Regions from separate parts of the Paraburkholderia sp. IMGN_8 genome, predicted to be linked through region 2. Evidence: riboswitches for the same ligand, from Rfam matches in the RefSeq annotation. Region 2 holds a riboswitch; each other region holds the start of a gene.
The links. A riboswitch is a leader RNA that binds a small molecule or an ion and turns the genes downstream of it on or off. The one in region 2 is predicted to bind manganese.
Positions count from the first base shown of each region.

Region 1: linked by a shared signal. The riboswitch ahead of WN982_RS39660 (sodium:calcium antiporter) and the one ahead of WN982_RS04620 (TMEM165/GDT1 family protein) in region 2 are both predicted to bind manganese.
Region 3: linked by a shared signal. The riboswitch ahead of WN982_RS39640 (TMEM165/GDT1 family protein) and the one ahead of WN982_RS04620 (TMEM165/GDT1 family protein) in region 2 are both predicted to bind manganese.

Region 1 covers NZ_CP150901.1:4,126,770-4,134,466, reverse strand. The annotation lists partial or broken gene WN982_RS39685 (IS5/IS1182 family transposase) at 1-42, opposite strand, end outside; gene WN982_RS39680 (hypothetical protein) at 121-315, shown strand; gene WN982_RS39675 (TIGR03118 family protein) at 924-2,006, opposite strand; gene WN982_RS39670 (plastocyanin/azurin family copper-binding protein) at 2,764-3,180, opposite strand; gene WN982_RS39665 (hypothetical protein) at 4,471-4,539, shown strand; gene WN982_RS39660 (sodium:calcium antiporter) at 5,495-6,505, opposite strand; yybP-ykoY riboswitch at 6,587-6,758, opposite strand; gene WN982_RS39655 (metal/formaldehyde-sensitive transcriptional repressor) at 6,872-7,147, shown strand; gene dmeF (CDF family Co(II)/Ni(II) efflux transporter DmeF) at 7,156-7,697, shown strand, end outside.
Region 2 covers NZ_CP150900.1:949,239-956,935, forward strand. The annotation lists gene pepN (aminopeptidase N) at 1-73, opposite strand, end outside; gene WN982_RS04615 (DUF4136 domain-containing protein) at 308-1,000, shown strand; gene WN982_RS04620 (TMEM165/GDT1 family protein) at 1,140-1,712, opposite strand; yybP-ykoY riboswitch at 1,770-1,939, opposite strand; gene WN982_RS04625 (beta-ketoacyl synthase chain length factor) at 2,522-3,265, shown strand; gene WN982_RS04630 (1-acyl-sn-glycerol-3-phosphate acyltransferase) at 3,249-4,043, shown strand; gene WN982_RS04635 (phosphopantetheine-binding protein) at 4,018-4,317, shown strand; gene WN982_RS04640 (acyl carrier protein) at 4,321-4,572, shown strand; gene WN982_RS04645 (hypothetical protein) at 4,572-5,231, shown strand; gene WN982_RS04650 (AMP-binding protein) at 5,314-7,011, shown strand; gene WN982_RS04655 (glycosyltransferase) at 7,011-7,697, shown strand, end outside.
Region 3 covers NZ_CP150901.1:4,119,009-4,126,705, forward strand. The annotation lists gene WN982_RS39610 (hypothetical protein) at 1-111, opposite strand, end outside; gene WN982_RS39615 (TlpA disulfide reductase family protein) at 110-634, shown strand; gene WN982_RS39620 (TlpA disulfide reductase family protein) at 691-1,020, shown strand; gene WN982_RS39625 (SCO family protein) at 1,013-1,642, shown strand; gene WN982_RS39630 (sialidase family protein) at 2,055-4,376, shown strand; gene WN982_RS39635 (sialidase family protein) at 4,672-6,174, shown strand; partial or broken gene WN982_RS39640 (TMEM165/GDT1 family protein) at 6,435-6,536, opposite strand; yybP-ykoY riboswitch at 6,545-6,733, opposite strand; gene WN982_RS39645 (DUF1289 domain-containing protein) at 6,804-7,022, opposite strand; gene dmeF (CDF family Co(II)/Ni(II) efflux transporter DmeF) at 7,026-7,697, opposite strand, start outside.

The sequences.
Region 1 (7,697 bases), on a different replicon from region 2:
GAAGTCTCGCGTGTCGCACGCCTTGCCGGCACCGACCGTCTTGACAGGCGTTGGTGCACGGATGGGAATCTGAGAGGGTTGCGAGGCAAATTTCTGGCTTGCCAGTTCTGTGGGAATTCGATGCCCGACAAGCACAACGCCGCGCGCCGGCACCACATTCCGGAGATATCGTTCGGGATGGCGAACTGGCAGGAAGATGAAGACGGACTGAAGCAACGAGGCAGCCTGACGCCGTGGATCACTTCTGAGGTGCTGGAACAACGGACCGCGCCGTACCGGACGACGCCAGGCAGACAACGCGCTACCCGGGCCTGACCATCAGCACCTGCCTGATGTTGCGCACGGCATTCAGGATGCCGCTGCGTCAGGCCGAAGGCCTGCTGGAATCCGTGATCAGCCCGATGGGACTGACGCTCGACGGCAGTGCCCAGCGATGCGGCCGATGCAGCGCCCTCGCAGCGGGACGGCCATCTGGCCATGACCGGACACTCAGGGGCGGCTGGCTTGGCAGAACGCCACGGGTTATGGACGACGCGTTGGGTGAGACCACCCTGGGCCGATACAAGACGCTGGTCAGTGCGCAATTGCGGTCCGTGGCCTGGCGGCTCAACGCGCCGAGGGCCCCCGATCGGCGTGGCCGTGCTTAATCGCACGCGCGAAATCCGTGCGCCGTGAGCAGCAGCTCGCATAACGTACGGGAAAGGAAAAAGTTCGTCCTCGCTTCGCACCATGCAACAACGCTATCTTGCGATCATTAGCATCGTCGCAGGTCATCACTCGCCGGCTGAACTGCATGCAAATCTGCGGCCGTTTGCCACCGGGATCGCCGTAGCATTCCGGGACGCGCTCAAGGAACGCAAGGTGACTTCCGGGCACGCCCCAGTTCAGGTTTCGCAGTTCGCAACGAGCGTGAGCGACGATCGCTACATCTGCACGTCGATGCGTCCGTACACGCCATCCACTTCGCCGTTGGGTCCTGCGGCAAAGAACAGCGTGTTCGTGGGCTGGTTGTCGAGCCCGTTGCCGAAAGCGATCCCCCATAGCCCTGGCTCCACAATTACGGTTCCATCCTTCCTCTTGACGGTGCCGACGAATTGGCCGCTCACCGGATCGAAAGCGTTGATCGTGCCGTCGCCGAAGTTGCCGACCAGCATGTCGCCACTGAACGGACCGAAGTTGCCGGGCGCCTGCGCGACGCCCCAGGGCGCATTCAGCGGACCGGCCGATGCGAAGCGCTGCATGAGATTGCCCGCCGTATCGAATACGTCGACGAAGCCGAGGCCCGGGCCGTCGAGATTGTCATGCATCGCGGCATTCTGTTTCGCGTAGGTCACGAAGAGCTTCGATCCGATTGCCTGGATGCCGAACGGTGCGAACCCGGCCGGTAACGTCGGATCCTGAAACTTGCCGGGCGTCGCGACTTTCTTGAAGGTCCTGTCGAAGACGTCGATCTTGCTGTTGTGAAAATCGGCGGCATACAGGAAGTTCGCGCCGCCGTTGCTCGCGAGGGCGAGCCCCTTGTAGACCGCGCCGCCGCTGCCGTCGTCGAACATCGTGATCGCGGCCGTCAGACTGACCGCGGGCGACCAAGCAGTAACCGTGCCGCCCTCGCCCACGAAGATAAAAACACCCACGCCGGACTTGCCGCCCTGGCTGACGATGAAATCCGTGGTGCCGTTGAAAACGATGCCTGTCGGATTCGCCGGACCGGTGCTGCCGTCCGGAATGCTGACGACGAGCGATTGCGGCACGCCGTTGCCATCGTAGAGCGTGGCGACCGACGTTGCGTTGTCCGCGACCCAGAAGAAGCCCTTCGGATTGAACGCGATGCCCCAAGGGTTTTTCAGGTTCGCGTCGACGTGCAGCGCGGGGACGGCCCCATCCGAAACCAGCGCGGTCGCTGTGAACGATTGCACAGTGATCGATCCTGAACCGCCACACGCGACAAGACTCGCCAAAGCCGCACCGCCCGCCACGATGCTCAACACCTTAAGCAGAGATTTCATAACAGCACTCCTCACCTGACCGAGGGATGATCGAGGACCAACGCGAATACTGAACGTGCGGTGACGCGACTTTATTCCCTCGCCGGCGAACTATTTCGGGGTGCGCGATGGGTTTGCGTTCGGCGGTCAGTCGGCCGAACGGCACACAAGGGCCAACAGATCAAGGAACGCACAAAAGCTGAACTTGCGGTAGCCTCCAGCGCCGGGTCGTACTGACTGAGGCGTGCGGCGCCGTTCAATCGCGCGCGCTTTAGCAGCGCGTTCTGCGCGTCGCGGCCGTTGGGCGCTTGCCGCCGTTCCGCCCCCTTAAGGGGAGCCTGGGTGCAATCGGCACCCAGGTGACCATCGCGCAAGAGATCAAGCACCGCGGCGGTGACTGCTTATCCGTGGGCAAGGACCATCAACCCAGCGTGGATCGGTCCATGCCTACCGGCAAAGCCCAGGTTTGGGCGCCCAAGGTCATGCACACAATCAGGAAAGGCCAGCTCATAGCGGCTCGGGGTACAACGCCATCCGCTGCCCGGCAGTCGTTTCACTCGCCGCGTAACGCCGCCTTACGTGGACTCAACGTTCTTCCCGCGACAAACCCACCGAAGCAGGCTTGCCTTGGCTACGGGTCTTCCGTCGCATTCACCCAGTCCTTCCATTTGAACCAACTCGCGCCTGAACCCGTTTGCGTCCACAGCCTCCGACCGACCCCAAGCCATCGGCGATAAGTGAACCGTGGCGCGTCAAAGAACGCGTGGAGCAGGCCGCGTCACGGCATGACGACCAGAGACGTATGCATCCCCATAGCGTAGTGACCGGGCTTGTTGCAGATCAGCACGTAGCGGCCTGGTGCCAACTTGAGCGTCATACGCTTGCCCTTGCCGGGCGCCATGTCCTCCACCTCTCCCATTTTTTTGAACTGGCTCTCTGGTACTTTCCCGTTTTTAACTGGCAGCTTGTCGGCGGCCAGGTCAGTTTTTAGCACGACCAGTTCGTGTGTCTGAGCGCTGTCCGGTGCGTTGCTTACCTCGAACATGACTGTGCCTGCCTTGACGCGACTCATATCAAGCTGGATCGCATTGCTAAGCAATGTGGCTTTTATCGTCTCTTTTGCGTAAACAGGGCTGCAAACGAGACCGAGCGCGGCCACGCCAAGGAAGACCGCGATGTGTGGACTGGAGATCATGACGTTTTCCTCTGCAAATCGCCGCGGGCTTCCGCATGCGGCAGGTTGCCCACGCGTCATGCCATGGCCGGGCGCTTCGTTGAGAAGGGTCGGACGAAGCGCAAAGAAACGACGTGCGGTCCATCGACCGCAGCACGAGTCAATAGCTAACGGCAGAGCGTTGCTCACGCCGCCGTCCGGGTCGTAGTCGTCGCAAGAGGCAATGAATTTCAGGCGCGGGTGCGCTTCGAGGACTGACCATTGCGCCCGCCTGCTCACTACGGTACTAAAACGTCCAGCGCAACGCGGTTATTCCTATGACCAGGAATTATTTTCATGTCGGTCACTGTCCAATGAAGACGCATGGCGGACAATGACGCACCCCAGTGCATCGGAACTGTACGCGCCCGTTTCGTGCAACGCCAATGACCACCGCGGACACTGACGCGGGCGTCGACAGCCGGCCGGGCCACACGCCGATTCGCGGCAGGGCAGGGCCCACGATGGGCGTTGCCGCTGCAGGCGTACGCGAGCCGTTGCCACCGGCGACACACCGAGGCAGATCATTGGCACGCTGACGCTGTAGCGCGCAACCAGTCCGATGAACCTGAACTCAATTCATTCGAGTGCCTGTTAAACGCAGAGGTCAAGTACGACGTGTGCGGCACGGATGCGAAGCGCGAATTCGACTGCGCCGATGTCGGCATGAACTGATGCAAACAATACGGCTTGAAGGCGCTGGTTGGACCGGAGGTACAGGTGAAAGCGTCAAACAGAACCGACGTGCGTCAGGTGCGTCAGCGCAAGGCGGCCTGCGGCCCGCTTTTGTCGGTTGGTGCGCCCGGAAGAAGTCTGAACCCTGGCCGATCAACGACGGTTCGAGCCCGACCACAAGGTGGACCTTTGTGCCGAAAACAATATCGACTTCGTCACACCGTGAGTTCACCCCATCCGACTGGAATATATCGGTCACGCCGCACGTTTATTAACAGTAGTGGCGTGCGATGCTCTGAGTCCGCTCCGTCCCGGGATGCCGTTCCTGACCGGGAAGAAGACGACATGCCAGGAACCCTGATCGTGCTGGCCGCGTGCGCGAGCCTTGCCGCTCCCCCTGGCCGACGTGCTCAGGACCGACGTCGGTAAATGGGTCGACGAAGGACGGTAGGACCCGTTACACCATCGACAAGGACACGCGTGCCCGGCAAGGGTGCGTGCGAGTGCGCTTGTGCCGCGAACTGGCTGCCGACGCATCGCGGATGTGTATGACGAGGCGACCCGGCATACAAAGGACACCGCCTGTACCGGTTTGCAATGGACAGGAAGTCCGGTGAGATGAACGGCGACGGCTTCAAAGGCATGCGGCACATGGCGAAACCGTAGGTCAGACAGTGAGCGCGCTGGTCGCGCTCACAGGAGATGACGATGAAAGCGACTCGACTATTTGCAGCATTCCTGATGGTTTTCGCGGTCGCCGTGGCGGGGTGCTCATCAGACGGGAGCATGCATGGCGACGGCGCGACGTCCAGCGGTGGTAGCAGCAGTAGTGGTGGTCGCGGATATTGATGTTGCTGACGACGTCGTAGGGGCGGGATTGCCTCCATGCGTTTCGAGACCGACCTGGCAGCCCCGGGCGGGGCGACGAGCGGGTCCTGCGCGACGGATCGGCGGAACCCCGAATACGGCTTCCAGTGACACCGAGTACGGCGAAATGTTCGCGCAACGGTCTATCAACTCGAAACGTATAAGTCCAATCGCGGTCACGCCACGCTGATTGCAATCCTGCCCGGCACCGCGGCGACCCCGAACGACGTGATTCTCAACCTCAATGACTGGCTGAGCGGTTCGTTCTTTACCAAGGCCAGGCACAAGTACGAGACGCGCCTTACCGCAGAGGGCAAGGCGGTCAACGACAAGGTTCGTATTGCTTAGCGGACATCCGGATTCACTGTTCGACGTCAGGCGGCTCCGTCGGGACATTTCAGGGCCTTCGCAAAGAAATCCGACGTGCCGACATTGCCGGACTTCGATGCAGACGCGAGCGGCATGTCGCCCATCGATTGCGTCGCCGATACGCCAGGATCGATATGCCAGCCGGTGCGCGTTTCGCTTTTCAGCTAGCCGGCACTCCGTTTCAACCGCTGGTCGAGAATTGCCACGGCGAGACCGACACCGCTTCCAGCGGTAGAACAGCCCAGCGACTATGCGGGCCGACACCGTGCCCGGCAGAGTCCTGGCGAGCGGTGTCGTCGTGCGCCTGACAGCGCAGGCGCGGGGAGCGCCGTGGAGGCAGCGTTGAAACGCGTATCCATAGAAGTGTGTACGCGGTGTCGGGCGATTACCGCGTCAGTGTGAGGAAAAGGTAGCCCAGATAGAGTAATCCATTCATCAGCAACGCCCGGACCGCCAGGCCGCCCGCTCGCGCGTTAATGCGCAACCAGGCAGCAGCAATCAGCGTGATGATGACGCCCGTTAGCACCTCCACACGCGGTTCCCATGGCGTCAGCATGATGCCGATGGCGGGTAGCAGCGTGCCCTGAAATACCATCGCTCCGGTGATGTTGCCGAATGCCAGCGTGTCCTTTTTGCGTCGAATCCACAGAATGCTGTTCACCTTCTCGGGCAGTTCCGTCGCAATGGGAATGATGATGAGCGACAGCAAGAGTGCCGATATACCAAGCGCATGCGACACACCTTCCACGCCGTGAATGAAGCCTTTGGCTCCACCGACAAGCAGCGCCACACCGACCGCCAGTTGCACGAGGATTGTCAGGAGGTTGGTCGGAACCCCAAGTCGCGCCAGAAACATGGTGCCCGGCGCCTCCGTGCCGTGTCCGCTTTCGACAAGCTTCTCCGATGCGCGGAATGTCATCACGACATACAGCACGTAGATACCGACCAGCCCGACGCTGAATAGCGCGCGCACGTACCACTCGTCATGCGGTACGAACATCGCCACAGCAGCGAGCCCGAACGCAGCAAGAAAATAGTTCATGTCGCGCACGAATCCGCTTCGCTCCGGCACGACGGACCCGCGCAAACCGCGCGTACGAACGATGGCCAGCGTCATCAGGAACGTGGTCAGTGTGGCCAACATCAGCGGCGCGCCCAGGATGGCGCCGACACCGATTTCTTCATTGACGCTCTTGCTCGATGTGCCGCCGGCCAGCGCGAGCAGCGGCACCATCGTCTCGGGCAGCGCGGTCCCCACAGCGGCAAACAGTGAGCCGGTCACGCCTTCAGAAATCTTGAGGCGCTCGCCCAGATGTTCCAGCGCGTTCGTGAATACCTCGGCTGCGACCAGGATGACGGCCAGCATGAGAACCAGTTCAAGGAACAGCTGCGTCATGCTGCACCTCCGCCTGAGCGAGTAGGCGCGAGCGCAAGACGAGTGGGGTTGAAGCGGGAAGTTGGGAAGCACATGGGCCCTCCGGGGTCGGACGTCGACAAACCATGGCGCATCCGCCGCCGTCCGACCAGGAACGACGCAATGCACCCATGGTCTCGCCAAACCGAACCGGCCGAGTGCGCCACGACCAAAGGCCGAGTATGTTGACGCGCTCTCCTTCCGGGGCGGAAGGAAGGCTACTCCCCAAAAGATGAAGCAGAGTCTAACGCAACCGCATTCTTTCAACAAGCTTTCCGTTGCGATGAATTGATATACCCCCCTACCCTATCCGATATATACTCCCCCACGGTATATCGGAGGTCATCAATGAGCCACACCATTCGCGAGAAACAGAAACTGCTCAACCGCGTCCGCCGCATCAAGGGACAGGTTGAAGCCATCGAACGAGCGCTGGAAGAGGAGCGCGGATGTGTCGACGTGCTGCAGCAAATCACGAGCTGTCGTGGGGCGATGAACGGCCTGCTGGCGGTCGTGCTCGAAGACCATATCCGCACCCATCTCGTGGACGCTGATACCAACGAAGAACCGGCCGGCAGTGCGACCGACCAGCTCATCGAAGTCGTCCATAGCTATTTCAAGTAGAGTCAAAAATGAGTGATTTCAAAGACGCCGCGTTCGGCGCGGGACATGACCACATCTTTCTGGGTGCTGGCCATGAGAAGAACGAGCGCAAGACGTGGGCGGTGATCGCGCTGTGCAGCGCGATGATGCTGATCGAAATCGTCGGTGGGAGTATGTTCGGGTCGCTTGCGCTCGTGGCCGACGGTCTCCATATGTCGACGCACGCAGGCGCCATGCTGATTGCCGCGCTCGCTTACACGTATGCACGCAGGCACGCCACCGATTCCCGCTTCGTGTTCGGTACCGGCAAGCTTGGCGATCTCGCCGGATTTACGAGCGCCATCGTGCTGGCAATGATTGCCGTGCTCATTGGCTACGAGGCGGTTGCGCGTTTTCTGTCACCCGTACCGATCCACTTCGGCGAAGCGATTCCCATCGCGGTGGTCGGCCTGCTGGTTAACCTGGCAAGCGTGTGGCTGCTGAGCGGCGGCGACCACGGACACAGCCATGGGCATAGCCACGAACACGGTCATGGTCACGACGACCATGCTCACGAAGACGAGGCGCAGAA
Region 2 (7,697 bases):
CGGTGTCGATCAGGAAGGCGGGCGGCGCGTAATCGGCGCGGCGGATCACATTGGGCGTTGCGGTATCGGCCATGGCGTTCTGTAGTGATGGGACTCGAGCCGTCACGCGCGAGAAGGGCACGCGAGCCGGGCTTGTCGAGCCATTGTACAAAGCCTCGGCGGATCGTGCGGGGCGAACTTTTTACCGAATCGCCAGGTCAGCGTATTATCGGTCGCGCCTTCGCGGGGCGCGCGCTTTAGCGCGCGAAAGCATGCGAACGCACGAACCCGGTCAAGACTGGCGATAACAGGCAACACGAGGTAGACCATGAACATCGATCGATGGACCCGCCGCGCCACGCTGCTGCTAGCGACGCTGACGGTGCTGCTGTCCGGCTGCACGACCTACGTGACCACCCAGGTCACGGCCTTCTCCGACTGGAGCGGCAACGACGCCACGCGGACCTATGCGTTCACCCGGGCGGCGGATCAAAAGAACAACCTCGAACTCTCCACCTACGAGCGCATTGTCGCCAATGAACTCGCGCCGTATGCGTTCCGTCTGGTCGACGCATCGCAGGCGCGTTATCTGGTTGGGCTGTCGTATGGCATTCGCTCGGACATGGTGACGGTGGCCGAGCCGGTCTACTACAACCCTTGGCCGGCGCCTTATTGGGGCCGGCCGTTCGACCCGTGGGGACCGTGGGGGCCGTACCCGGCCGGGTACGTGAATCAGAGCTACCCGATCTATACGCATCTGCTCGGCGTGCGGATCACCGAGCGTACAACCGGCAAGGAGGTCTATAACGTGACCGCGCGCAACTCCGGCGGCGAATCGTCGTTGGTGCGGGCCATGCCTTATCTGGCGCGCAGTGCGCTGGCCGACTTCCCGCTCGGCAACGGCGTCGTGCACACGGTGAAGATTCCGCTGGACAAGGACGGCGGGGCATCGAACGAGGTTGCCGGAACGGGCGCCGCGCCTGCCGCAGCGCCGGCGTCAGGCGCGAAGGTCGTGCAGTAAGCGAGCGCCTCGCTTACCTACGCGCGCTGCGGCGCAACAAAAAAAGCGGCCCGGCAGGTCATCCTTGCCGGGCCGCTTTGTTTTGCAGCTTGCCTGTGAGGCTAGCGGCCACCGCCACAGTCACTCACGGCCGCCCCGCTTAAACGCCGACACCGAACAACGCCATCGTCCCCAGAATCACGAACATCACGGCGGCGATGCCATGCACGAGCTTGGTCGGCAGCTTATGGGCGAAGCGGTCGCCGAGCAGGATTGCCGGCACGTTGGCGATCATCATGCCGAGCGTCGTGCCCGCCACCACGCCGAAGAAATCGTGAAAGCGCGCCGCGAGCGCGACGGTCGCGATCTGCGTCTTGTCGCCCATTTCCGCGAGAAAGAAAGTCACCACGGTCGCGCCGAACACGCCGAAGTGCGTGCGGCTGGTGTTGGCTTCTTCGTCGTCGAGTTTGTCGGGCACCAGAATCCACAGGCCCATCGCGATGAATGACGCAGCCAGCGCCCAGCGCATGATGGTTGGCGTGAGAAGCGAGCCGAGCCACGCGCCGAGGGCGCCGGCGCAGGCATGATTGACGAGGGTGGCGGCCAGCACGCCGAGAATGATCGGCAGCGGCTTGCGATAACGGGCGGCAAGGACGAGCGAGAGCAATTGCGTCTTGTCGCCGATTTCGGCGAGCGCGACCGCTCCGGTCGAAATGAGAAAAGCGTGATCCACGTTTTGATTGTCCCCGGGCCGAGATATGAACGAGCGACGACCCACGACACGCCGGGCCCTCTTACGGCGCGTGTGGATCATCGGTCTCGCCAGGCCAGAGGCTGCGGCTGCCATGGCCGTACAGGCCAAGTCTGTTGACAGGCGCCCCCGCGAATCGCACGCTCGACGCACCCAGATCACAGCGGCGCAGACGTGTCGCGGGGCGGCTACTCCCCAATGAGGGACGGAGTATAACAGGCCAGAATGCGCGACGCCCGAATCCGGCACTGCCGCCACCAATAAAACGCCGTAACAGTCCGTTTGCGCGAGCCGAAGCACCTGTGAAGCATTGCCATCGCGGCGAGCGGAATCGTCGAAGTGTGCCGAACTGAAACAGATGTATAGAAAGATAAATGAAAGCATGTGCGGCCACGTTTGCCGGGCGCTCTCAGCAGGACAGCCCGGCGCAAGCGGCTTTACAGCGCAATCGCGCGCGCAGAAGTGCCGCGGGAGTAGCGGATGGCTGACGTCAAGCCGCCCGTCGCACCCGCAATACGGATACAGATGGATACGTCTTTTGTGGCTGATTTAATCCAGAATATTCAGTATGATTCCGGCGACCACAGGGAGCCTTGAACAATCCACCGTAAAAGCGGCAATGGCGACTCAATAATTGGGGTCGTGTTCCGTTAACTCGCTGAACCTTATAAGAAGATTGGATTGAGCCCCGTTTGGAGATTGCCGATCCGCGCGGCGCGCACATGCTGTGACGGCTGTGTTTCCCGTCAGGCGTCCTCAGCCTCTCCTCGCTTCTACGCGCGAACACCGATATGCCCGATCTGCACTGGACCATTCCGGTCGCTCGCTGGTCTAGCTGGCCTGCTGCCGCATCTGCCGCACCCGATATCGGCTTCATCGAGCCGATCGTGCGGCGTCGCCTGAGCACTTTGTCCAGGATCGCCCTGAAGGTGGCGCATGATTGCGTGGCGCAAGATGACGTGCGGGTCGTGTTCGCCTCGCGCCACGGCGAATTGCGGCGCACCACCGACATATTGCGCTCCATCAGCGCGGGCGAGCCGGTGTCGCCGACCGCTTTCAGTCTGTCCGTGCTGAACGCGATGACCGGCGTGTTCGGCATTGCGCGCGGCGATCGCTCCGCCGCAAGTGCAATCTCCGCTGGCGCCGAAACGCTCGGCTATGCGCTGCTCGAAGCGTACGCACAATATGCGACGCAGCCTGCATCGCCGGTGCTGCTGGTGTACGCCGACGAACCGGCCGATCCCAGGTACGGCACCATTGAAGATGAAGTGCAGGGTGGTGCGATCGCGATCCTGCTGAACAAGGAAACGGCGGTGGGGCAACTCGTCTGCACGCTGTCCGGCGCGGATGCGGCGGCATCTGGCTCTGGATCTGCGCAAGCAAACCCGGCGGAAGCAGGTGCAGAAACAGACGCGGACGAGCGGTTTGCGACCCAGAGCCAGGCGCTGCAACACTGTCTCGACACTCGCAAATCCGCTGCGTGGCAAGGCACAGGCGTCACATGGCATTGGAGCTGGCATGACTGCGCGGCTTGATTATGGCTGGCGGTTCTGCGCGACAGGCATGGCGTTCGTGGTGTTTGGCATCTGCGGCGTGCTGTTCTCGGTGCTGGTGTTCCCGTTCGCGTGGCTATGGCCGCATCGGGTGTCGCGTCAGCGTGCGGTGACGAGCGTGATCCATTGGTTTTTCCGCGCGCTGGTCGCGGTGTTGCAGCGTATCGGCGTGATGGAGTTCGAGGTGTCGGGTGCACAGGTGTTGCGCGCGGCCGGGCCGGCGATCGTCGTCGCCAATCATCCGACTTATCTCGACGTGATGGTGCTGCTGTCGTTGACGCCGCGTGCCTGTTGCGTGGTGAAAAACGCGCATTGGAGCAACCCGTGTTTCTGGGGGATCGTGCGCTCGGCTGAATATGTGAGCAACGCCGATCCGTCGGCGCTCGTCGAAGCCGGCGCGCGGCAGCTTGAGGCAGGCTATACGATGATCATTTTTCCCGAAGGCACGCGCAGCCCCGCGCCGAACCGGCTGCACGCGTTTTCACGCGGTTTCGCGCATATGGCGCTGAAAGCCGGCGCGCCGATCGTGCCGGTGCTGATGGATTGCGATCCGCCGGCGTTCACCAAGCAGATGCGCTGGTACGACGTGCCGGCGCGTGCTTTCCGGATGCGCGTGAACGTGCTCGAGCCGCTTGGCGTCGAGCAGCTTGCGGCCCACGACACTTCACCGTCTCTCGCGGCGCGCAGCGTGACGAGCGCCATCGAAGCACACATTACTCAGCACCTGTTCGATTATGGATTCTTTAAAACTGGAAATTAAACAGCTTCTGATCGAAGCGCTCGATCTGGAAGACCTGAGCCCCGCCGATATCGACGACGACGCCCCGTTGTTCGATACGGACGGCATCGGTCTCGACTCGATCGACGCGCTCGAAATCGGCATCGTGCTGCGCAAACAATACCAACTGACCATCGCAGCGAACGATGAACGCACGCGCGAATACTTCCGTTCGATCAGTACACTGGCCGCGCTGGTCGCCAGTCAGCGCGCAGCGGCGCACGCTGTGAGCGAAACCACAAAGAAGGGGGAATAAATCGTGTCCGAGGCAGATATTCTTGAGCGCATCCGCGCCATCTTCAAAGAGAACTTCGCGATCGAGCCGGAACGCGTGACGCCCGAGGCGAACCTGTTCGAAGACCTCGATCTCGACAGCATCGATGCAGTCGATCTCGCGATCAAATTGCAGGAAATGACCGGCCGCCGCATCAAGCCGGAAGAGTTCAAGTCGGTGCGCACGGTCGGTGATGTGATCGGTGCGGTCGAATCGCTGCTGGCGGCGCAGGGCTGATGCCGTCCGTGCGCTCGCGCATGCAAGCGGCAGCCGGCCCTCGCGGCGAGGCTGCCCCCGGCGCCGAGCGCCGCTGGGCCGGGACCGTTGTGCAGGTCGCGTTGAAACTCGCGTATCCCGCGCTGATTCTGTGCGCGTGGCGTTGGGACACGCCGCGCTATGTCGGCTGCATGCTGTTCGCTATTTTGTGGCTGCAACGCTGGGCGGGCAGCGGCGCGGTCGCGACGTCGCTGCGGCGGCTCTCCGCGATCGATTGGGCCGTGGCCTTGCTGCTGAGCTGTGCATCCGCGGCGATCGTGCTGACCAATAGCGAGCTGCTGTTGCGCCTCTATCCGTCGCTCGTCAATCTGGGCCTGTTGATCGCGTTCGGCGCGACGCTCGTGCGCGGCCCGTCGATAATCGAAAAATTCGCCCGGCTGGGCAATCCGGATCTGCCGCCGGCCGCCGTGCGCCATACGCGCCGCGTGACGCAGGTGTGGTGTGTGTTCTTCGTGCTGAACGGCGCATTTTCCGTTTACACCGCTTTGTACTGGAGCCGCGCGAGCTGGTCGCTCTATAACGGTGCGATCGCGTACGGGCTGATCGGCGTGCTGCTGGTGGCCGAAGTGCTCTGGCGTTATCTGGTCGTGCTGCCGCGAGCCGCGCGTTCGGAGGCATGATGAACTACCCCCACGCTCACATTCGTTCGCTGCCCCCCAAGGGGGCCGCGGCCTCCCTTGGGGCGGCCCGGCGGGAGGCCGCATGATCGCGTTGCACGATCTGCTGTCGGCAACGCATGACGCCGTGGCCGGCAATGCGCCGGTATGCCGCGATGGCGGCGCGGTGTTCGACCGCGCGGCGTTTCGCGCGCGCGTGTCGAGCCTCGTTGCGAGGTTGCGCGAGCAGGACGCGAAACGCTACGCGCTATGCATCGACGATCCGTTCGACTTCGCCTGCGCGCTGTTCGCGTTGCTCGCTTGCGGCAAGGAGCCGGTGATCCCGGCGAATGCGACCCCCGGTTATCTTGCCGATCTTGCCGAAGCCTACGATGCCGTGTTGACCGACGCGGACCTGGCGGCGTTCGCGCTGACGCCGACCGATGCGCAAACAACCACCGATCACACCATCGATCCGCACGCCCCGTTGACGCTCTACACCTCGGGCAGCAGCGGCACCCCTAAGCCGATCCGCAAGACGCTCGCGCAGTTCAATGCCGAAGTGCATACGCTCGAAAAGCAGTGGGGCGCTTTGATCGGCGACGCGACGATGCTGGCCAGCGTGCCGCATCACCATATCTACGGCTTGCTGTTTCGCGTGTTGTGGCCGCTCGCCGCGGGCCGCGCGTTCGACCGTGCGATCAGCGTCGAGCCGCTGCATTTGCAAACGCAAATCGAGCAATGCGGCGCGACGGTGATCGTTTCGACGCCCGCGCAATTGTCCCGTTGGCCTGCGTTGCCCGGCTTCGCAGCGTTGACGCCCGCGCCGCGTGCCTTCTTCTCATCCGGCGGCCCGCTCGCACTGGAAGCCGCACAGGAATACGCCGCCGCCTACGGCGCCGCGCCGCTCGAAATCTACGGCAGCACGGAAACCGGTGGCATCGCGTGGCGGCGCCAGGATCAGAGCGATGCGTGGCAACCGGTGGCGGGCATCGAAGTGCGCCGCGACGAAGACGGTGCGTTGAACGTTCGCTCGCCCCATCTCGATCACCGCGGCTGGCATCGTACCGACGACAGAATCGCCTTCGATGCCGATGGCCGCTTCCGCCTGCAAGGCCGTCTCGATCGCGTGCTCAAGCTCGACGGCAAGCGCGTGTCGCTGCCGGAACTCGAAGCGCGTCTCGCGCAGCATCCGTATGTCGCGCAAGCGGCGGTCGTGCCGTTGGAAGGCGCCTCGCGCGAGCGCGTCGGCGCTGTGGTCGCGCTGACCGGAGCGGGCAGCGAAGCATTGCGCGGCGAGGGCCGCGTGCTGCTCGCGCAAACCTTGCGCCGTCATCTGGCCGCGTATTTCGACGTAGTGGTGCTGCCGCGACATTGGCGCTTTCGCATCACGTTGCCGTTCGATGCACGCGGCAAGCTGCCCGTTGCCGCCGTCGCTGGCGCTTTCGACGCACGCGCGGACGGCGTCGAAGTGCTCGCCGAAGCGCGCTGCGCCGGGACGCTGCACTACGAACTGCGCGTGCCGCCGACGCTCGTGCATTTCGCGGGCCATTTTCCCGGTTTGCCGATTCTGCCGGGCGTCGTGCAGGTCGACTGGGCGATGCGTCTGGCCGCCGAGCACGTGCCGGCTGTGCGCAAGCTTGCGTCGATCGACCGGCTCAAGTTCATGGCGCCGGTGCTGCCGGGCGCGCTGTTGAATCTCACGCTCGCACACGATGCCGCACGGCAGCGCGTGCAGTTCGCATACCGGCTCGACGGGCGCGAATGCGCATCCGGCGTGATCGTGTATCGGGAGTCTGCGTGATGAGCCTTGTCCCGTGCATTGTTATTCCGATCTATAACCACAAGGACGCGATCGGCGCGACCGTCGCCAATCTGGCGGTGCATGGGTTGCCGCTCTTCGTCGTCGATGACGGCAGCGATGAGGCGACGCAGCAGGTGCTCGCCGCGCTCGCTCAACGATACGCTGGCCAACTCACGCTGTTACGGCTGCCGGTCAACGGCGGCAAAGGCGCGGCGGTGATGGCGGGGTTGCGAGCCGCGCGCGAGGCGGGCTACACGCACGCGCTGCAAATCGACGCCGACGGCCAGCACGACGCTACGGACGTGCCGCGCTTCATCGAAGCCGCGCAAGCCGAGCCAGGCGCGGTGATTCTGGGCCGCCCCGTCTACGACGACAGCGTGCCGAAGTCGCGCCTCTACGGCCGTTATCTGACGCACGTGTGGGTATGGATCGAAACGCTCTCGCTGACGATTCGCGATTCGATGTGCGGCTTCCGCCTGTATCCGCTTGCGTTGGTCTGCGAGTTGATCGACAGCGTGCAATTGCCGACGCGGATGGACTTCGACATCGAGATTCTCGTGCGTCTCCATTGGCGGCGCGCGGCGTTCCGCTCGATCCCCACGCGTGTCACCTACGCCACCGATGGCGTGTCGCATTTCGACGTGCTGTGGGACAACGTGCGTATCAGCCGCAGTCATACCCGGCTC
Region 3 (7,697 bases), on a different replicon from region 2:
AACATCGGTCATCCGGTGCCAGATGCATTGCGCAGCGATGGTCTGTACGGTTTGCCGGCATCTGGAGCCCGAAACGTTGACCGGCAGGTTGTTGGTGGGGAGTTTTATCATGGCTGGCCTTCGCAGGTTCAGGTTTTCAGTTAGCGGGATCCTCGCGGCTCTCGCGATCGCCGTCCTTGCCGCGGCGGCGTATATGACTCTGGGCAGGACAGAAACCGTTCCCGACGCGACGTTCACGTTGATGTCGGGGCAAAAGCTGAGTACCGCTGACCTGCGCGGCAAGGTGTACCTGGTCCATTTCTGGGCCACGAGTTGCGCAACCTGTATCAAGGAAATGCCGCAGATGATTCAGACCTACAACCGGTTCAGGGGCGAACACTTTGACTTCGTCGCAGTGGCGATGAGCTATGACCCGCCGTTGTATGTCAGGAATTACGCAGAGACCCATCATCTGCCGTTCAGGATAGTGATGGACGCGGACGGCAGCCTTGCACAGCAGTTTCATAACGTGCAACTCACTCCAACAACGTACGTCGTCGACGGGAAAGGCAGAGTCCTCAAGCGCATTCTTGGAGAGGCCGATTTTCCCGAACTGAACCGGATGATTGGCGAAGCGCTCTCGGAGTCGACGTAAGGAGAGCGCGGTAAAGACGCGAGGCTGGGCCGCCTGCCGGGACCTGGGCTGAGGAGATGCCAACGCTGGACCGCCTACAGGCAGCGCTGGGCGGACCGCACTTCGCAGTCGTCGCGGTGTCCGTTGACGCGGGCGGCTTGCCGGTGGTTCAAGCGTTCTTTCGCGAGACCCGCGTTAATCACCTGCACCCGTATCTGGACACCTTCCACGACGCGGCGGCCTTGATCACGACCGGCATTCCGATCACCCTGCTGGTCGACCGTAACGGCCGCGAGGCGGGCCGCAAGCTGGGGCCCGCAACGTGGGACGACCCGCGAATGCTACAGCTGATACGAGGCTACTTGCCGGCGTGGACCGCAGGAGAGGAGACGAAAGCCCATGAGTAAGTTGCCGACAGACCGACGCCTGTATATCGCCCGGGGCGTCCTTTCCGTCGTACTGGCGTTGGCACTGGTCGCCTGCGACGACCACGCCGGCTCTTCAACGACATCGCCACGATTCGTGTCCTCCGACATCACCGGCGTCCGCTGGGGGCGCGATTTTCATTTGATCGATCACACTGGCAAACCGCGGAGCCTCGCCGACTTCAAGGGGAAAGTAGTAATGCTCTTCTTCGGCTACACCCATTGCCCTGACCAGTGTCCGACCACCATGGCCGAGATGGCGGGGGTGCGCAGCAAGCTGGGGGAAAACGGCCGCCGGGTGCAGGGCCTGTTCATCACTGTCGATCCCAGGCGTGATACCCCGCAGGTGCTGGCGCAATACGTTTCCGCGTTCGACCCGAGCTTTCTCGGTCTCTACGGCGACGAGAACACCACGGTGGCCCTGGCCAGCGAGTTCAAGTTCTACTACCGCGCGCAGCAGGCCGACGCGCAGGGCAACTACAGCGTCGATCACGGTAGCGCGATCTACGTATTCGATTCGGCAGGCCACTTGCGTCTATTGATGAGCCCCGGGACGAGCATCGATGCGATGGCGGCCGATGTTGGGCTTCTGCTGAAGGAGTGAACAATGGTGGCGATGCAAGTCATTCACGTGTCTGCAGCCGCCCTGACCGCGAAAGCCCTGTTTCAGCGCTGACAGCCATGTCTCGAAAACCCACGGCCGAACTGCAGTTGTCGCCCCTCCGTTGACTGCCGCATGCTGGCCCGGCGCGAAACGCTATACATGGTACGCGAGTACGCCCGCACCATGCTTGATGCCCACTGACCACCGCTCCCCTATCAGGGTCGTCCGGGCCATCGAAAAATTTGAGGTAGTCGACTGCGAATCTGGCCGGGTCAGTTCGTCTTGGAGCTAACAACAACGGGGATTCGTAGTCCGATCCCTCTCCGAGAGTCGACCACGGATGCAAGACCATTTCCCGAGGTGGATAAGAGAACGGAGAGGCTACTGCCAATGGCGTTACCCAGGAGGAACGATGCTCCCGCTGATTCTTGGACCAAGATACAACATCCGCGTCACCTGCGATGCCAGCCCCAGCAATGACCGAAGTGAATCGACGATAGAAGTCAATCCGACCAATCCGTACAACATGGTCGGGTCGTCCAAACGATTCACCGACCCGCACACCTATGCGTTCTCGCTCGCCGCGTATTCGACATTCGACTCGGGCCGATCGTGGCAGGAGGCTGCGCCCCTCGGGCTCCTCGCGGGCTGGGACGGCGTTTCGGATCCGACGGTCGCCTTCGATGATGTCGGCGGCGCATATCTCGTCGCTCTGCCGTTTCAGGGACCCGAGCCGATGGCCATAGCGGTGTACAAGTCTACGGACGGCGGTTTGACCTGGTCTGCACCGAACCTCATTCACTCAGCGCCTGGCGATGACAAGCAGTCGGCCGCAGGCGATACCAATCCCGGCAGCCCGTATCATGGCCGTGTTTACGCCGCCTGGGACGGTCCGGGTGGCATGCTCTTCGGGCGCACGATCGACTATGGGGCCAGCTGGCGCGGGACCGGAGCGAACCCGGTCGGAACGTCGCTTGCGCCGGCCTCGTTCGGACCCCAGGTCGTCGTGGCCGCGGACAGTAGCGTCTACATCTTCTTCATCGCCGGCACCGACATTCAGTTCGTCAAATCCACCGATGGCGGGGATTCGTTCTCGAACCCGGCCACCGTTGCGAGCGGAATCACGGGCTTGCCCGGCCAGCTACCCGGTGGGTCGTTCCGGACGCCCACGGTCGCGACGGCGTGTGTTGGGGTCAATGCGACGGACCTGGTTGTTGCCTGGGCCGACTATCGACAGGGAGTCGCCCGCATCTACTATGCGCGCTCCAACAATGGCGGCGCCGTCTGGCAGGCGGGCAGTGGCTCCGGCATGCCGCTGATGAGCGGCGGCGCTGTCTCTGCCCCCGATCAACATGAGTTCCAGCCGCAGCTTGCCTGCACGCCCCAGGGAGACGTCGGCTGCGATTTCTATCTCTTCGGACCGAAGGGAGGCGGCACGACACCGCTGATCGACGTTGTCCTGACAGCGTCGGCCGACAACGCGGCGACCTTTGTGGATCGGGCCACCGTGACCGAGATGCCGTGGGACCCCACAGTGGATGCCGTCTGGGCGCACGGAGATCCTAACGTCACCTTCATTGGCGATTACTTCGGTCTGGCCGCGAGCCCGCTCGGGTTCTTCCCGTTCTGGATGGACACTCGCACCGGAACCCAGGAAATGTTCACCGCGCGCGTCGCGGTCCGGCCCGCGAACGTCTACATTCGAGACTCCTCAAGCGACACTGGTACGGTACCGTCACCCGGCAATCATTGGGAGGCTCCGGATCTAATCGTGCGCCGGCAGCAGGACGGCAACGCTGTCTGGGTCGATCAGGATCTGCTGCGCGACGGTGTGACGGATCATTTCATCTACGGCAAGATCACCAACCTCGGGCCCAATCCGGCGGAGAACGTCACGCTCGCGGTCACCGTGGGCAACTATCCCGCGCTCGATGCGCTGCCCGGGCTGGAGTTTCGTTATCCGCAGGACTGGTATCCGGGCGACTGGCAGACGGCTGCGGTCCAGCAGAGGCACCTGTACCTCGGTGAGAGTGCGCCGATGAATCTGGCGGTGGGCGCCACCCGTATCTTCGGACCCATTCGCTGGCCTGCCGCCCAGATTCCTCAGGAGGGCACCTGGCACCCATGCCTCCTGGCCGAGGCGCGCGGGGACAACAACGACTCCGCAGGCGGGCTTGATGGTGCGCCACTGCTGGTCTCGCCCGGTACGTGCGACTACGGCAGCTACTTCTGGGGCGACAACAACGTCTGTCAGCGCAACCTGTCCTATGCGCATGTCTTCGCCGACGCCGAGAGCCTGATCGAGTTGCCCTTCATCATCGGCAGCCCGTACAGTCACGCAAAGCTCATCGAGGTCATCGTCCAAAAGGGCCACAGGCTCGACGACGTTCCGATGATTCTCGAAGTGCTTCCGCCCAGGAAGGGAGAGAAGCCGCCTGTACCGGACAGGAATCACATGCACGGCGCGAAGCTTACTGGCAAGCATTGGAACCTGACCCATCGAGTGGCAGGAGTCGGCTTTGCGGTTGAACCAGGGCAGACGGTTCGCTTGAAGCTGTCGGTCAAGCTTCCCACGGCATTCGATCTCGACGCGCCGACAAAGCTGACGATCTTCCAGCGCAATGACGGCCATGTCACCACCGGCAGCGCTACCCTGGAACTCGTTCGCGGTCATGTCGAGCACGCGAGCCACGAACCGAAACAACGTGCTTCTTCGGCGCGCAAAAAGGGGTGATGACGCCGCGTACCATCGGCCTCCCGCTCTTACTACGTGCACGTTACAAAATCGGCCTGCCTGCATCGTTGACTACACGTGATTTTGCGAGGCACCTTTTCCGAGCTGGGTTGATCGAGCCGGGCTGTCGGGCTCGACTGGCCAGTCGTTACCGTCCGGGGCCTTGTTATGGTTCTGGTCACGTCTTCGTGACCAGAACCATGAATGGAGGTTTCGCGGCGGACAATCACTCGACCTTTCGAATTATCGATAAGGGGGGATCATGTCGAATATCCAGGTCACGCACGATTCGAGCGTGAACAACGCGAGAAGCGAAAGCAATATCGTCGTCAATCCCAATAACCCGAAACAGATTGTGGCGGGATCCAAGAAGTTCCGGGACATTCACAACTACGACTTCATTCTGGCCACCGAATACTCCACGGATGGTGGCCTCTCATGGCGTGATTCGGCCGCCTTGACGCTATCCGGTTTTACGCTTCTCACCGACCCTGCGCTTGCCTGGGACGATGTGGGAAACGTTTATCTGGTCGGTCTGTCGGGCAACAATCCGCCGACCTTCGACACGGTCGGTATCGTGATCTACCAGTCGTCGGATGGTGGACAGACCTGGAGCGCTCCGCTGCCGATCCACAACAGCGTTGGCGATGACAAGCAGTGGGCGGCAGGAGACACGAATCCGTCGAGTCCGTTTCGCGGCCGTGTCTATGCAGTCTGGGACGACGGATCCGACATGCGGTTCGCTCGCACCACAGACCATGGCGCGACCTGGATCGGTGCGGGACCTGGCGTGACTCCCGCCGGCACGGTGCTCGTCAATGATTCGTTTTCACCGGACATAAGAGTCGCGGCCAACGGTGACATCTATATCGTCTGGATCGCGGGAAGCGAGATCAAGATGATCGTGTCGACGAACGGAGGCGACAGTTTTGCGCCGGCGGTATCGCCGGCCACGGGCGTGACGACACTCAATGCCGGATTGCCTGCCCCTCATGGGTGGCCGGTGTTTCCCGGCGGAAACTTTCGCGTGCTCACGATCCCATCGGCCAGCGTCTTCGGGAGCACGGTCGCCGTGGCATGGGCGGACTTCCGCCAGGGCGTGTCCCGTATCTATTGCGCAGTGTCGCCAGACGGTGGCGCCAGCTGGCCCACCGGTCTCTCAGGAACGCCGCTGCTGGCAGGACCGCTACCCTCGAATTTGCAGCACTTTCACCCGCAGATCGTCATCGATCCCAGCGGCGTGATCGGGTGCGCCTTCTACGAGTTCGGACCCAAGCCGTCGACACCGCTCATCGATGTGATCATCGCCCAGTCGGTTGATGGCGGGATCTCGTTCGATCGTGCCACCGTGACAGACCAGCCGTGGGATCCGGCCATCGACGCACCGTGGTCGCATGGAGATTCCAACGTCACCTTCATCGGTGACTACTTCGGGCTGGACGCCAGCACGCGGGGATTCTATCCGCTCTGGACGGACACTCGGACCGGTATCCAGGAACTCTGGACCGACATCGTGCCGGCCCGTGTACAGGTCAGGATTCCGCCCGGCCTGTATGGGCAGGTCGCCCAGATTCTGGACGGCATCATTCAGGACGGCGGTGGCGACGAAATCGTGGGCGGGCATATCGTACATATTCCGCCCTGGGGACCCGAACTGGATATTCTGCTGGGTGTCGCGATCCAGCGGATCGCCACGCTTGTCGCCAGCCCCGGGGGTATCGGCATTCAGAGAGCGGCCATGGCCATGGTGGCGCATGTCGCTCAACAGGAAGTCAAGCGTCTTGAAGGCAAAGGATAGGCGACCAGCGCGAAGTGTGAAGATTCGCCAACGTGCTGACGTCTGTCGTCACGGCGGCTGCACGTCGGCGTCCACATTTTCGCGCGATGCAAGACTACCTCGGATAGACGTGCGCAGCTGTGCGTCAGCGTGAGCGGCGTGCGCGATTCACCGTATCGACGGCGGTGGATCGCGTTGCGTTGGTGGCGATGCGCTTCAGATCTGACAGGCGCGATCGAGTCGGCCCGTTTGCGCCGGCGAGCCGTGCGGATCCGTGAACATGGCCTGCGATATCGTGCAGCAAGCACGAGGGATAGCAATTGAGTTTTGTCGCCAATTTCGGCGAGACCGACCACACTGGTCGAGACTATGAAGGATTGCATGGGTTGTTTGTACCCGGGCCGCGCTGTAAGAACGCGATGACGCGCATTCCGGCGACCCGGTCAGGTCGGAATGCGTGTCATCGGTCTTGCCAGGCATCTAGCTGCGCACGCCATAGCGGGTCTTTCGACTCGCCAAGTATGTTGACGTGCGCCCTCGAACATTGCGTTCGAGGCGGCTACTCCCCAATGAGCGGGTGCGATTCTATCGCGCAGGGTGTTACAGAAGTAAGTCGTCAGAATGAAGCGGTGGCGGCGCTCCACATCGATTCAGGTGTCCTGCGTTCGCTGTTGTTCGGACGATAACACTGGAGATTCTCGCTGCAGCTTGGCCTGTCGTCGCGCCCGGTCGTTAATCACCTGATGGCGCCGGTGGTCGGTCATCTTCTTCCACCCTCGAATTTCATCGAGAGTACGAAAGCACCCGACGCACAATTTGCTCTTGCCATCGAAGGCACACACATCGATGCACGGCGACTTGACTGCCATGGTTCAGGCCGCCGCTTGTGAAGGTTGCACTTCAACAGTGACATGCGAGAGCCCCTTGAAGCGCTCGAGCACGGCATGATAGAAGCGCGAGTCCCGCTGGGGTTCACCTGTTGCCACCGACACCACGGCGCTCATGTGACCCGGACCCACCCGCCATACGTGCAGGTCGACGACCTTGTCGCCACGGTCCTCGATAGCATGACGCACGTTCTCCGCGATACGTCGGTCGGAGTTCATGTCGAGCAGAATCGCGCCGGTGTCGCGCATCAAGCCGTAGGACCAGTTTGCAATTACGAGTGCACCGATGACACCCGCCAGCGGGTCCATCCACAGCCAGCCGAACGCGCGCGCCAGCACCAGACCGATGATTGCCAGCACGGAAACCGCGGCATCGGCCATGACGTGAATGTAGGCCGACCGGATGTTGTGGTCGCGGGTCGCTGCCTCATGCGCGTCGTGGCCGTGCTCATGTTCTTCGAATTCGACTTCGTGCTCGCCGTCCGGCATCCGCACGATGGCTTTGAAGGCGTGCGGCTCAGGAATGTCTTCCTTCGATTCCAGATAGCCACCACGGTCCGCCAGCGCGAATACCTGTTGCGTGCCATCGGGTCGCACCGTAGTCACGGACACTGCCGATGCGTCCAGTCGTGAACCCTCCGTCGCCGGCGTAATCCG